DNA from 2 places in the Rhizobium sp. 'Codium 1' genome. Region 2 is predicted to be linked to the other one. Evidence: riboswitches for the same ligand, from Rfam matches in the RefSeq annotation. Region 2 holds a riboswitch; the other holds the start of a gene.
What was found. A riboswitch is a leader RNA that binds a small molecule or an ion and turns the genes downstream of it on or off. The one in region 2 is predicted to bind S-adenosylmethionine.

Region 1 (7,217 bases), on a different contig from region 2:
CCAGGTCAATGCAGACCTGATGAAGAAGGCGAATGACGAGGCACTCTTCCTGCACTGCCTGCCGGCGCATCGCGGCGAGGAAGTGACCGACGAGGTGATCGACGGCGCGCAGTCGGTGGTCTTCGACGAGGCGGAGAACCGCCTGCATGCGCAGAAATCGATCCTCGCCTGGTGCCTCGGCGCAATCTGAGGCCGGTTTCAGGCAATTTATGTCCGACTTGACGTTTGGCGCAGGTGATCCCATCTGTGCCCTTTCTGATCGGGCCGCTCAGGCGGCCAAGCGTATGGCACCCCGTGTGCCGGGAGTACATTCATGGCGATGAAACAAGCAGAACTCGGCGAATTCGGTTTCGCCGGCGACGATCGTGTGGTCCCCTTCCAGGTGGACGGTCTCGACGTGCGTGGTCGCGCCGTGCAGCTCGGACCGCTGGTCAATTCCATCCTCGACCGTCACGCCTATCCGGCGCCGGTCGCACGGCTTCTCGCCGAAGCGATCGTGCTGACGGTGCTGATCGGCACTTCGCTGAAGTTCGAAGGCAAGTTCACGGTCCAGACCAAGGGTGACGGCCCGGTCGACCTGCTCGTCGCCGATTTCAGCTCGCCCGAAAGCGTGCGCGCCTATGCCCGTTTCGATGAACAGGCTGTGGCGGATGCGGTGGCTTCCGGTCGCGCATCGCCCGAAGAACTGCTCGGCGAGGGCATGCTGGCCTTCACCATCGACCAGGGCGCCTACATGCAGCCCTATCAGGGCATCGTGCCGCTCGACGGGACCTCGCTTGAGGACATTGCCGGGGTCTACTTCCGCCAGTCGGAACAGATCCCGACCAGGGTGCGTCTGGGCGCTGCCGAGCTCTTCGACCGCGACGAGGACGGCAAGCCGCGCCGGACCTGGCGCGCCGGCGGCCTCATCGCGCAGTTCCTGCCGGATGCACCGGAGCGCATGCGCCATCCGGACCTGCATGGTGGCGACGGCGACGACCGCGATACGGACCTGCATGGTGACGAAGCCTGGGACGAAGCCCGGATGCTGGTCGATACGATCGACGCCGACGAGCTCACCGATCCCCTGGTCGGCGTCGAGCGGCTGCTCTTCCGCCTGTTCCATGAGCGCGGCGTTCGTGCCTATGCGCCTCAGGCGGTCCATGATCGATGCAGCTGTTCCCGGGACCGCCTGAAGGGCGTTCTCCAGGGCTTCACCGCTGAGGAGATCGAAGCGAGCACGGAAGACGGGCAGATCACGGTGACCTGCGAATTCTGCTCGACCGACTACCACTTCGAGCCGGCAGAGCTGACGCCGGCTTGAAAGCAGGCACGGAAGAAGACACGAAAAGCCGGAGCGATCCGGCTTTTTTGGTGCCCGGCAAGATCCGGTTTTTGCAGATTGGAAGCGACGGGAAGGCCCTGTCGCATGGCTTGGACATGAGGCGGGCATCGATTTTCATGCCGCCTGATCGCCGACGGTTCGTCAGGCTTCCGTGGTGAGCTTGTCCGCCCGGAGCGCTTCGGTGACAGCGATGTCCGCCATGGCGAGGATAGCCTCGCGCGAACGCGCTGCTGCGATAAAGCGAGCGTTGTGGCAAAAGCTGGCGCCTTCGACGCCGCACACGGCTTCAAGGTCGCCATTGCTCAATCCCGCCCATGCTGCAGGCAGGTCGGCGCGTTGCTCGAAACTGTTCTCCGATTTGCGGATGCCAGTGATGCACCAGTCCTTGTCGCGGGGGTGCACGACGAAGAGCAGGTGGTCAGCGCCTGCTTTCACGATCGCGGGACGGAAGGGCATGCCCATCTGCAATTCCAGTACATGTCGGTCTCCCGTTGCTGCGATCGCCTCGAGGACCATGCTCTCGGCCCTGAGCTTGGAGGCCCGTTGCGCAATGCCGGCTTCGACGATGGCGCGGGCGATCGAGAGCGCCGCTTGAAAACCCCGGTCGTCCGAGCCTGGCGCCCTGTCGTCGAAGACGGGTTTCAGGGTTTCCAGGAGGCTCGGCAGTGTGAGGTCGGCCAGAGGCCCGGCCGTCGCGGGGCTGAGGGCGCCATTGTCCAGCAGATCGATCGGGAGAACGAACTTGGTGTCGAAGCTCTCGTGGATTGCATCGACATGGCCGACCGGAACGCCGAGAACGGCGAGATAATCCTTTCCATAGTGCTTCCAGACGAGGCCGAAGGAGCTGAAGGGCTGGCCATCCTCGCGGAGCGGAGCGCCGCGCTGATGGTGATCAAAGATTTGGGCGTTTGCATCATAGGCGCCGCCGACATCGTAGATGATGCGGTCTGTCGCGGGCGTGATCCAGTCGGGCGCCCGGCTGCGCACGATCTTCGCATCCGGGAAAAGGCGCGTCAGGATGACGGACGACAGCAGTTCGTCGGCATGGAAGCCGCCACTATGGGTGACGAGATACTGGATGCTCATGCCGGATGGTGCCCCTGGCTGGAAGTACGGATCTGACCTTCCAGATAGCGACTGGGCACGCGCAACTCAACCGCAAAGCGCTAATTGAGCGTGCGAACCATGCCCGGACTGTCCAGAGAGAAGGCGGGGATTTCGACATCGAATGCCTCGCCGTCGTCGGTCTCCATGCGATAGGTGCCATACATCATGCCCGAGGGCGTATCGAGCGGGCAGCCGGAGGCGTATTCATAGGTGTCGCCGGGAGCGAGGCAGGGCTGTTCACCGACGACGCCGGGGCCGCTCACTTCGTCCACCTGGCCGTTCTGGTCGGTGATATGCCAGTAGCGATGCGTCAGGCGCACAGTCTTCGCCGAATGATTGGAGATCACGATCCGGTAGCCCCAGACGTAGCGGCTGTCATCCGGGTCAGACTGTTCCTCGAGATAGTAAGGTTCGACCAGAACCTCGATGTCCCGTGTCAGTGCGCGATACATGCATGGACCCTGCGAAAGCGTGTCTTCATTCCCATAGACATGGCGTTCTTTGTGGCGGCAACAAGATCCGCCGCGGAACGTCACATTGCCTTGAAGGGATAACGACGCAGCCCGTCGCGTCAAGGGCAAGGGGGCAGTCGCGACGCCACTCGCGGCTGATAATTTTTGTATGCCGAAGCGCTTCGGTGTCGGCTCAGATGGCCTTGAACGCCTTTTCGAAGTCTTCGATCAGGTCCAGCGTGTCCTCGATCCCGCAGGACAGACGGACAGTGCCGCCCGAAATCCCGAGCTCGGCGCGGGCTTCGTCGGTGAGGTTCTTATGGGTGGTGGTGGCCGGATGGGTGATCAGGCTCTTGGCGTCGCCGAGATTGTTGGAGATCTTGATGATCTCGAGCGCATTCTGCAGCTTGAAGGCCGCGTCCTTGCCGCCCTTCAACTCGAAGCATACCAGCGTCGAGCCGCCGGTCATCTGCTTGGCGATGATATCGGCCTGCGGATGATCCTTGCGTCCGGGATAGATCACCTTCGCCACGGCACCCTGTTCCGCGAGGAAATCGGCGATCGCTGCGGCACTCGCCGTTTGCTGCTTGACGCGCAGCGGCAATGTCTCGACGCCCTTCAGAAGCGTCCAGGCATTGAATGGCGACATGGCAGGGCCGGTATGGCGGAAGTAATCGTGCAGATTCTCGTCGATCCATTCCTTCGACGACAAGACGACGCCGCCGAGGCAGCGGCCCTGGCCGTCGATATGCTTCGTCGCGGAATAGACGACGACATGCGCGCCGAGCTCCAGAGGCTTCTGGAAGAGCGGGGTGGCAAAGACGTTGTCGACGATCAGCTTGGCACCGATCTGGTCGGCGAGCTTGGCGACGCCCGCGACGTCGATCACTTCGAGCGTCGGGTTGGTCGGGCTTTCCAGGAACATGACCTTGGTATTCGGCCGGATCGCGGCTTCCCAGTTGGCGAGGTCCCGGCCGTCGACCAGTGTGCATTCCACGCCGTAACGGGGCGCCAGCGTCTCGACGACGTAACGGCAGGAGCCGAAAAGCGCGCGGGCAGCGACGATATGGTCGCCGGCCTTGACCTGGCACAGTACCGCGGCGGCGACGGCGGCCATGCCCGACGCCATGGCGCGCGCATCTTCGGCGCCTTCCATCATGCACATGCGCTTTTCGAACATGTCATTGGTCGGGCTGCCGTAGCGGGCGTAGATATAGCCTTCGTTCTCGCCCTTGAAGCGGGCCTCCGCCGCTTCCGAGCTGTCATAGACGAAGCCCTGGGTGAGGAAGATCGCTTCGGACGTCTCGCCATAGGGAGAGCGTAGCGTGCCGCCATGGACGAGGGTGGTTGCCGGGCGCCAGTTCTTGCTCATGCGCGTGCCTTTCGAACACAAAAAAACCGGTCGCGTGAACGGACCGGTTTCGTAAACCCGGTCTATTTAGCCACTTGTTTAACGTGGCTGCAAGCCGACCGGCCAAATCACCACGGGATAAGGCTGCCTTACGCCTTCGCGGGCCTTGCGTCAATTGGTGGGCTTTGGTTTTGTCGGTCCCAAACAGGATTGAGATCATGACCTTGAAACCCGGGATTTTGTCCGATCGTGCGATCGGCGCCTTGTTCGGTGGCGGCCAGCTGAAGAGCGAGGTCATGCTGGACAAGGACCAGATCCAGCCCGCAAGCCTCGATCTGCGCCTGGGTGGCAAGGCGATCCGCGTGCGCGCGAGTTTCATGCCGGGCCGGGGGCATACGGTTGCCGAGAAGCTGGAGCGGCTGACCCTTCACGAGATCGATCTCGAATACGGTGCGGTTCTCGAAACCGGCTGCGTCTACATCGTGCCGCTGATGGAAAGCCTCGACCTGCCGGCCGAAATCTCGGCTTCGGCCAATCCGAAGAGTTCGACCGGCCGCCTCGACATCTTCACCCGCGTCATGGTCGATTACGCCCAGGAATTCGACAAGGTCCCTGCCGGCTACAAGGGCCAGCTCTTTCTCGAAATCTCGCCGCGCACCTTCCCGATTATCGTGCGACGCGGCTCCCGCCTGTCGCAGATCCGTTTCCGGGTCGGCCATGCCCTACTGGGCGAGGCCGAACTCTTTGACCTGCACAAGGCCGAGACGCTGGTTGCGAGCGACATGCCAAACGTCTCGGGCGGCGGCATTGCGCTGTCGATCGACCTGAAAGGTTCGGGCCCGCAAGGCCTGATCGGCTATCGCGGCAAGCACCACACCTCGGTCATAGACGTCGACCTGAAGGGTGCCCATGAGGTCTTGGATTTCTGGGAGCCGCTCTACAGCCGTGGCCGCGACGAACTCATCCTCGATCCGGACGAGTTCTACATCCTCGTCTCGAACGAGGCCGTGCATGTGCCGCCGCTCTACGCCGCCGAAATGACGCCCTACGACCCCCTGGTCGGCGAATTCCGCGTCCACTATGCCGGCTTCTTCGACCCCGGCTTCGGCCACGCGCCGGCCGGCGGCTCGGGCAGCCGCGCGGTGCTCGAAGTCCGCAGCCACGAAGTGCCGTTCATCCTCGAACACGGCCAGGTGATCGGCCGCCTGGTCTACGAGCATATGCAGGAGCGCCCGGAGGGCCTCTATGGTACGGGCCTTGGCTCGAACTACCAGGCACAGGGCTTGAAACTCTCCAAGCACTTCCGCCTGCCCTGACAAAGAGGGCGCTGCATTCGCGCCCCTTTCCGTCCCATCCGGCTTGACACTCCGGTCGAACTGTTGGATTTCTCATCCCCGTTGCGGGTGTAGCTCAATGGTAGAGCAGCAGCTTCCCAAGCTGAATACGAGGGTTCGATTCCCTTCACCCGCTCCAGCTCTTCTCACCTGTGCCCCGCAAACCGCGCAAACGCCGCCAGCAGATCGCCGAGCCGCTTGGCGGTGGCCTCGTCGGTGAGATTGCCCTCTGCGTCGAACAGCGTATGTGCCCGAGACACCATCAACCGCTTTTCCGCAAACACCTGGCAGCCGAGCGTGTGCAGGACCGAGAGCCAGGCGTTCTGGCTGAGCAGGGTGCCGAAATTGCCGGGCGAGGCGCCGACCAGGGCGAAGGGCTTGTTGCCAAAGACCTTGGCCATGTCGGAGGAAGGGCGTGAGAGCCAGTCGATGGCATTCTTGAAGGCGCCGGGGATGCCGTTGTTGTATTCAGGCGTGAACAGGATCACGCCATCGGCGGCGATGATCTTCTCCTTGAGAGTGGTGACAGCGGCCGGGATGCCCTCTGCTTCTTCGAGGTCTCCGTCATAGAGAGGGATGCCGTGGATGCCTGAAGCCTCCAGCGCATAGCCCTCGGCCTTGATTTCTGTCGCGGCCTTCAGCAGCGCTGTATTGAGCGAGCCCTTGCGCAGGCTTCCCGAAATGCCGAGCAGTGTCACCATGATTTTTTCCTCGTCTGGATTTGTTGTAAGGGAGGGTAGAACAGGGAGAATGCGATGACCAGCGGCCTGCACCACATCACGGCGATCACCCGGAAGATCCAGGCCAATGTCGACTTCTATTGCGGTTTTCTGGGCCTGAGGCTCGTCAAGCGCACAGGGGGCTTCGAGGATGCCGCCCAGCTCCATCTGTTTTACGGCGATGCCGTCGCAGGTCCCGGCTCGCTGGTGACATTTCTGGCCTGGGAAGACGGTTCCCCCGGCCGCGTCGGCCATGGGGCGGCAAGCGAAATCGCCTTTGCCATTCAGCCGGATGCGATCGGCTTCTGGCTGACGCGTGCCTTGCAGTTCGGTGTTGCAGCGACCGGCCCCGCAACCGAATTCGCCGAGCCTGTGCTCAGGCTCATCGACCCTGATGGCATCATCGTCAAGCTCGTCGGCACGAGCGCGGTTGAGCCGGGCGCGGCCTGGCCGGTGCGCGGCATTGAAGGGAGGGATGCAATCACCCGTCTGCGGGCAGCGACCCTGCTGTCGGAGCAGCCTCAGCAGACCGCCGACTTTCTCACCCGCCATGCCTTTTTCCGTGTGTCGGCGACCGAAGGCACGATCACCCGCCTTACGTCTGAAAGCGGTCAGGGTATCGATGTGCGCGACGCCAGTGGCTTCTGGCCCGCAGCCCCCGGCACCGGCGCCATCGATCATGTGGCGCTGCGCATGGCTGATCGCGCTGCCGTCGAAGCGCAGGCGACCGAGCTGAAATCGCGCGGTGACGACACGATCAATATGCATGACCGCAAATACTTCTATTCCCTCTATGTCCGCGAGCCCGCAGGCTGTCTGATCGAACTCGCCTCCGATGGTCCGGGCTTTGCCATCGACGAGCCGCTGGAAACCCTCGGAGATCGGCTCTTCATCCCCGAACACTTTCACCTGCGCCCGCAAGACATCGTG
Region 2 (7,217 bases):
ATCGTTCAGAGGCAATCCAAATCCGCGGAACTTGGACGCCATGGCGATGACGAGGCGCATGTGGGCTTGCGCGATGCGATTGCGCGCACCTTGATCGTCATGCTCCTTCCAGCGGATTGCAAGGTCGAGTTCTTCCTCACGCTCCAGGTAGGGCTGCGACATGGCATACTTGATGATGTGTCTGTCAGCGGATATGGCTTTCATCGGACATCTCCATGGTCTCTAGGACCGCAGGCCTGTTGCAGGCCCTGTTGCCGGCATTGTTTCCTGAACGGCTGAACGTCGGACAGGTTCCAACAGAATGCCAGGTGCGGTGGTTGCGTCGCTCTCTTCTGCTTCTCTGACCTCAACTACGCACCCCCTGCGACATCGGATTGACGCGCAGGGTTGCGACCACAGGCCGAAGAGGCCTGATCACGGAAAAGTGAGAGATTGGCGGGAGACACGCCGCAGGGAATGTTGCCGAAACGCAAAGCGGCGCGGGTCACCCCGCGCCGCTGAAGTCGAGCCAGAAATGTGTTTTCAGGCCGAGAGTGCCTGAAACTCGGCGAGGATGGCATCGCCCATCTCGACTGTACCAACCTGACGGCAACCCTCGGCCATGATGTCGCCGGTACGGATGCCCTTGTCGAGGACGTTAGCGATAGCCTTCTCCAGACGATCGGCCTCCGCAACCATGTTGAAGGAATAGCGCAGGCACATGGCGAACGAGGCAATCATGGCGATCGGGTTGGCGACACCCGTGCCGGCGATGTCAGGGGCCGAACCGTGCACCGGCTCATAGAGTGCCTTGCGCTTGCCCGTCTTCGCGTCCGGAGCACCGAGCGAGGCGGAAGGCAGCATACCAAGTGAGCCCGTCAGCATGGCCGCGACGTCGGAGAGCATGTCGCCGAACAGATTGTCAGTCACGATGACGTCGAACTGCTTCGGCGCGCGGACGAGCTGCATGCCGCCGGCGTCGGCCAGCATGTGGTCGAGCTTGACGTCGGAGAACTTCTCCTTGTGCGTCGCGGTCACGACCTGGTTCCACAGGACGCCGGACTTCATGACGTTGCGCTTTTCCATCGAGCAGACGCGGTTGCCACGGGTCCGGGCCAGTTCGAAGGCGACGGCCGAGATCCGTTCGATTTCGTAGGTGTCGTAGACCTGGGTATCGATGGCGCGCTTCTGGCCATTGCCGAGATCGGTGATGGTCTTCGGCTCACCGAAATAGACGCCGCCGGTCAACTCGCGAACGATGAGGATATCGAGACCCTCGACCAGCTCAGGCTTCAGCGAGGACGCATTGGCAAGCGCCGGGTAGCAGATGGCCGGGCGCAGATTGGCGAAAAGCTCGAGATCCTTGCGCAGGCGCAGCAGTCCGGCTTCCGGGCGTACCTCATAGGGCACGTCATCCCACTTCGGACCGCCCACGGCACCGAACAGCACGGCGTCGGCAGAAAGCGCCTTTGCCATGTCTTCTTCTGAAATCGCCGCCCCATGGGCGTCATAGGCGGAGCCCCCGACGAGACCTTCGTCCGTCACGAACCCGGCACCCTGCGCCTCATTCATATAGGCAATGATCTTGCGAACTTCGGTCATGGCCTCTGGGCCGATGCCGTCACCGGGCAGCAGAAGAAGATTGCGAGCCGTCATGGAAACCCTCCACTCGAATAGAAGTCGCGGCTTCTTACGCCCGGGGCACGGCCATTTCAAGCGAGATAGGCCGGAAACGGTACGCATCGAGGTCTGCCATGACAGGGATAACGCCGTTGACCTCAGACCGGCTGCGGGTCCAAAAAGGCGCCTCTGCAAATTGGACCCATCCCACATGCCGCTCTCGCCGCTCCATATCGAAACTCCCCTGCTCAGAACCGCCGCCGACTACAGTGCCAGCGGCCTGCCGCTCTGGCTGAAGATCGATGCATTGCAGCCTTCCGGCAGCTTCAAGCTGAGAGGCGTTGGCCTTCTCTGCCAGCACGAGGTTGCGAAAGGCGCGAAGGAGATCTTCTGCGCGTCCGGCGGCAACGCCGGGATCGCAGCCGCGGTGGCGGGCCGCGCATTGCAGGTCCCGGTGACCATCGTCGTCCCCGAAACGACATCCGAAGCGGTTGGTGCCCGCATCGCGGCAACCGGCGCCAATGTGCTCGTCCACGGGCAGGTTTTCGATGAGGCCAATGCCCATGCCGTTGCGCTCGCCGCCGAACGCAGGGCGGCCTATGTCCATCCCTATGACCACCCGCTGCTCTGGGAAGGTCATGCCACCTTGATCGATGAGGTGGTGAAATCAGGCGCAGCCTTCGACTGCGTGATCACCAGCGTCGGCGGCGGTGGGCTTCTGGCCGGCATTGTCGAGGGCCTGCGCCGCAATGGCTTGCCGGACATCCCCGTTGTCGCGGTCGAAACAGAAGGTGCGGCCTCCCTGAATGCTGCGGTCGCTGCGAAAGAGCGCGTGACCCTGCCGGCGATCACCTCGATCGCCAATTCGCTTGGCGCACGGCAGGTCGCACAGCATGTCTTCGACTTGCTGGACACGCATCCGATCGAGAGCGTCACGGTAACCGATGCACAGGCTGTCGCGGCCTGTCTGAAATTCGCCGATGCGCAGCGGATCCTGGTCGAACCAGCCTGCGGTGCAGCACTCGCCGTTGCAGATGTGCATGCCGATCTGCTGTCGCGCTTCAAGGCGCCGCTCGTCGAGGTGTGCGGCGGGATCGGCGTGTCGCTCGCGTCACTCGAGACATGGCGCACGCGCTTCCTCTGAACCAATAAAAAAGCCGGGCTCACGCCCGGCTTGATTGTCTCACATCCGCTGCTGGTCTCAGGCCCAGGGGCGCTGCGCAGCGTTGGACTGTTCGAAACTCGTGATATTCGATGCCTTTTCGAGGGTCAGGCCGATGTCATCGAGGCCGTTCAGCAGGCAATGGCGCTTGAAGGCATCGATTTCAAACGAGATCCGGCCGCCGTCGGGACCGGTGATTTCCGAGGCTTCCAGATCGACGGTCAGCACGGCATTCGAACCGCGGCTGGCATCATCCATCAGCTTGTCCAGATCGCTCTGGCTGACGATGATCGGCAGGATGCCGTTCTTGAAGCAGTTGTTGTAGAAAATATCGGCGAAGGACGTTGAGATCACGCAGCGGATGCCGAAGTCCAGCAAGGCCCAGGGTGCATGTTCGCGCGAGGAACCGCAGCCGAAATTGTCGCCGGCAACGAGGATCTGCGCATTGCGGTAGGCCGGCTTGTTCAGGACGAAATCCGGGTTCTCCGAACCGTCTTCCTTGTAGCGAGCCTCCGCAAAGAGGCCTGTGCCGAGACCGGTGCGCTTGATGGTCTTCAGATAGTCCTTCGGAATGATCATGTCCGTGTCGACGTTGACGACCGGAAGCGGTGCTGCGACACCGGTGAGCTTTACGAACTTGTCCATCAATCTGCCTTCGATCTGGCTAATGCGGGTTTGGTGTCCCGCCCATAGAGCAAAACCGCGAGAAATTGAAGGAGATTCTTGCAAATGACGGATGCGGGCCCGCAGGATTTGCCCACGTGTCTATCCTCTCACCCGCGCGCGGGTCGGAGACGGATCGCAGTCCTGTACGATCAGAGATCGATGATGGTGCCCTTGCCGTCGTTCCAGACGCGCACGCCCTCGCTCGGTTTTGCCTTCGCATAGACCGGAGCGCGCTTCGTCTTGCCCATCAGCATGCGAGCACCGAGTGTCACGGTGAGGAGCGCCCCGATGACAAGCGTCAGCGAGACCGCGAAAGCGGCTGCGATACCGACAAATGCAAGGCCGGCAATGGCATAGGCGGCGGAGCGGATATTTTGCATGATCGTGTCCTTTCTCGCCAGCCAAGGTGGCCCTTCTTCTCCAGCATTGCAAGGGGCTTTCACCCAATTGTCATCTTGCGTGGTCGGCCAAAGCTTGCCAGAACTCGCCCATGACTTCAGAGCCATTCTCCTTTCGCTTTCACCACCCCTCTCGGTTGCGTCGGTCCGTGCTGACGGTGCCGGCGGTCAACGAACGGGCCCTGCAAAAGGTGCCCGGCCTCGACTGCGACGCGGTGATCTACGACCTCGAGGACTCGGTTGCCGAAGACCGGAAGGCGGAAGCGCGAGACAAGCTTCTGACATTCCTGACAAATTCTGACCTCGGACATCGCGAGCGCATCATTCGCATCAACGCGACGGATACACCCCATTTTCTCGAGGACATGAACCTCATCCTTGCTGCAGCGCCCGACGCCGTCCTTCTCCCGAAGGTCGAAGAGCCGGTAACGGTCCAGGACGTTGCGGATCGTCTCGGCGAGCACGCTGCGGCGGAAGGTCTCAGGATCTGGGCAATGATCGAAACCCCGCGCGGCATCCTCAACGGTGCAGCGATCGCCTCCGCCGGCCGGACGAGCGACAGCCGGCTCGATGCCTTGGTCGTCGGCTTGAACGACCTGCGCAAGGCGACCGGCATCCCGGATGCGCCGGGGCGCACCTATCTGGTGCCTTATCTGATGCAGGTCGTGCTCGCGGCCCGTGCCTATGGACTTGATGTCATCGACAGTGTCTCGAACGATTTCCGCGATCTCGAAGCTCTGTCGGCCGAGTGCGCACAAGGGCGCGGCATGGGGTTCGACGGAAAGATGCTGATCCATCCGGCCCAGATCAGTCCCGCCAACCAACATTTCGGACCCGACGAGGCGGCAATCATCGACGCCCGCATAGTGGCCAATGCTTTCGCCGACCCGGCCCATGCGGGCCTCAACGTCATCAACATCGATGGGCGCATGATCGAGAAGCTGCATGCCGAGGAGGCGACGCGCCTTCTCGCCAAGGTCGCCCTGATCGACGCCAGAAAGGACAAGTCTCCATGAAAGTCTATCGTTTCCTTACCGGCCCTGACGATTCCAGCTTCTGCCACCGCGTCACCGATGCCCTCAACAAGGGTTGGGAACTGCATGGCTCCCCGAGCCACTCCTTCAATGCGGCCGAGAACAAGATGTATTGCGGCCAGGCCGTGGTGAAGACCGTGCATGGCAAGGACTATGATCCGTCGATGAAACTCGGCGAGCAATAGCCAGCTCGCCACACAGCCGGCGAGGGCGAAACTGGCTTTCCGGCGCGGTGCCCGGCTGTGCCTCCATACCTGGCCGAACCCCATTGATTCGCAGTCCGGACAGGGGTAAAACGCCTCGTTCCGTGGTGATTTGGCCGGCCGGCTTGCAGCCACGTAAAATAAGTCGCTAAAGGGCCGAGGCGAGTTATCAGACTTTCCGAGGACCGGTGGCGATATTGAAGGCGCCGGTATTTTTGTTTCCGCGGTCCGAAGACCGCCGTGACAAGGAAAGTCGAGAGTAAGATGCCGATCAGGATTCCCGATACGCTGCCCGCCTTTGAGACCCTCGTGCATGAGGGCGTGCGGGTCATGACCGAAACCATGGCTATCCGCCAGGACATTCGCCCACTGCAGATCGGCCTGCTCAACCTCATGCCGAACAAGATCAAGACCGAAGTCCAGTTCGCCCGGCTGATCGGCGCCTCGCCGCTGCAGGTGGAGCTGACACTCGTCCGTGTCGGCGGCCACAAGGCCAAGAACACGCCGGAAGACCATCTCCTGTCCTTCTACCAGACCTGGGACGAGGTGAAGCACCGCAAGTTCGACGGCTTCATCATCACCGGCGCCCCGATCGAGACCCTGCCCTTCGAGGAGGTTACCTATTGGCCGGAACTCGAGCAGATCCTCGATTGGACCGAGACCCACGTGCATTCGACCATGAATGTTTGCTGGGGCGGCATGGCCGCCATCTACCACTTCCACAAGGTTCCGAAACATCCGCTGAAGGAAAAGGCGTTTGGCGTCTATCGCCATCGAAACCTCGCGCCCTCATCGGTCTATCTCAACGGGTTTTCGGACGATTTTCAGGTGCCGGTCTCGCGCTGGACGGAAGTTCGCCGCGCCGACATCGAGAAGATATCGGACCTGGAAATCCTGCTGGAATCCGACGAGATGGGCGTCTGCCTGGTGCAGGAGAAGCGCGCCAACCGCCTCTATATGTTCAATCACGTGGAATATGACTCGACCTCGCTGGGCGACGAATATTTCCGCGACAAGTCTGCCGGAATTCCGATCAAGCTGCCCCACAATTACTTCCCCCACAACGATGACGCACTCCCCCCGCTCAACCGCTGGCGCGGCCATGCGCATCTGCTGTTTGGCAACTGGATCAATGAGATCTACCAGATGACGCCCTATGACCTGAATGAGATCGGCAGCGGTGTAACACGCTGATACCGCACGTTTATGGAGGCCGTTTTTGGCGGGACAGGCTGGTCGCTCTGTGACAGGATGCGGCCGCCGATAAACCGAGCCTATTCTGATCGATGTTTCTGCCGTTTTTCCTGCGATTGAAAGAAGAGAAGGTTCCTGTGACGCTGCGGGAATACCTCGCTCTGCTGCAAGGCCTTCAGGCGGGCCTTGTCGATTTCGATCCGGATGGCTTCTACTATCTCGCCCGCACCACGCTGGTGAAGGACGAGCGTTTCATCGATCGTTTCGATCGGGTCTTTTCGGAGATTTTCGGCGGCATTTTCAGTGGAGATGCCAACAAGGGCATCGATGCGGGCATCATCCCGGAAGACTGGCTGCGCCGCCTCGGCGAGAAGCACCTCTCGGACGAAGACAAGAAGCTGATCGAGGCACTGGGCGGCTTCGAGAAGCTGATGGAGACCCTCAGGCAACGTCTCGCGGAGCAGAAGGAGCGCCACCAGGGCGGCAATAAGTGGATCGGCACGGCCGGCACGTCGCCCTTCGGCGCTTATGGCTACAATCCGGAAGGCGTGCGCATCGGCCAGAACGAAAGCCGGCACCGGAAAGCGGTGAAGGTCTGGGACCAGCGCGAGTTCCGCAATCTCGATGACCGCGTCGAATTGGGCACGCGCAACATCAAGGTGGCGCTGCGACGATTGCGCCGCTTCGTGCGCGAGGGAGCAGCAGAAGAGCTGGATCTCTCCGGCACGATCCGCTCGACCGCCGAACACGGCTATCTCGACGTGAAGACCCGGCCCGAACGGCGCAATGCCGTGAAGCTGCTGATGTTCTTCGACATCGGCGGCTCGATGGACGACCATGTCCGCGAGATCGAGGAGCTGTTCTCGGCCGCACGTTCCGAATTCCGGCACATGGAATATTTCTACTTCCACAACTGTCCATACGAGAAGGTCTGGAAGGACAACCAACGACGCCATGCAGA

Region 1: another riboswitch for S-adenosylmethionine. It lies ahead of LJE98_RS03025 (O-succinylhomoserine sulfhydrylase); the one in region 2 lies ahead of metA (homoserine O-acetyltransferase MetA).

What each region holds. Positions count from the first base shown of each region.
Region 1 covers NZ_JAJGPW010000001.1:638,000-645,216, reverse strand. The annotation lists gene argF (ornithine carbamoyltransferase) at 1-190, shown strand, start outside; gene LJE98_RS03040 (Hsp33 family molecular chaperone) at 314-1,303, shown strand; gene LJE98_RS03035 (MYG1 family protein) at 1,466-2,410, opposite strand; gene apaG (Co2+/Mg2+ efflux protein ApaG) at 2,491-2,883, opposite strand; gene LJE98_RS03025 (O-succinylhomoserine sulfhydrylase) at 3,077-4,255, opposite strand; SAM riboswitch at 4,301-4,379, opposite strand; gene LJE98_RS03020 (2'-deoxycytidine 5'-triphosphate deaminase) at 4,453-5,550, shown strand; tRNA gene LJE98_RS03015 (tRNA-Gly) at 5,634-5,707, shown strand; gene LJE98_RS03010 (NADPH-dependent FMN reductase) at 5,715-6,269, opposite strand; gene LJE98_RS03005 (VOC family protein) at 6,324-7,217, shown strand, end outside.
Region 2 covers NZ_JAJGPW010000003.1:307,959-315,175, forward strand. The annotation lists gene LJE98_RS10890 (RNA polymerase factor sigma-32) at 1-204, opposite strand, end outside; gene leuB (3-isopropylmalate dehydrogenase) at 523-1,635, opposite strand; gene LJE98_RS10900 (pyridoxal-phosphate dependent enzyme) at 1,811-2,743, shown strand; gene leuD (3-isopropylmalate dehydratase small subunit) at 2,801-3,406, opposite strand; gene LJE98_RS10910 (hypothetical protein) at 3,577-3,807, opposite strand; gene LJE98_RS10915 (HpcH/HpaI aldolase/citrate lyase family protein) at 3,918-4,841, shown strand; gene LJE98_RS10920 (DUF1737 domain-containing protein) at 4,838-5,044, shown strand; SAM riboswitch at 5,157-5,234, shown strand; gene metA (homoserine O-acetyltransferase MetA) at 5,327-6,256, shown strand; gene LJE98_RS10930 (vWA domain-containing protein) at 6,349-7,217, shown strand, end outside.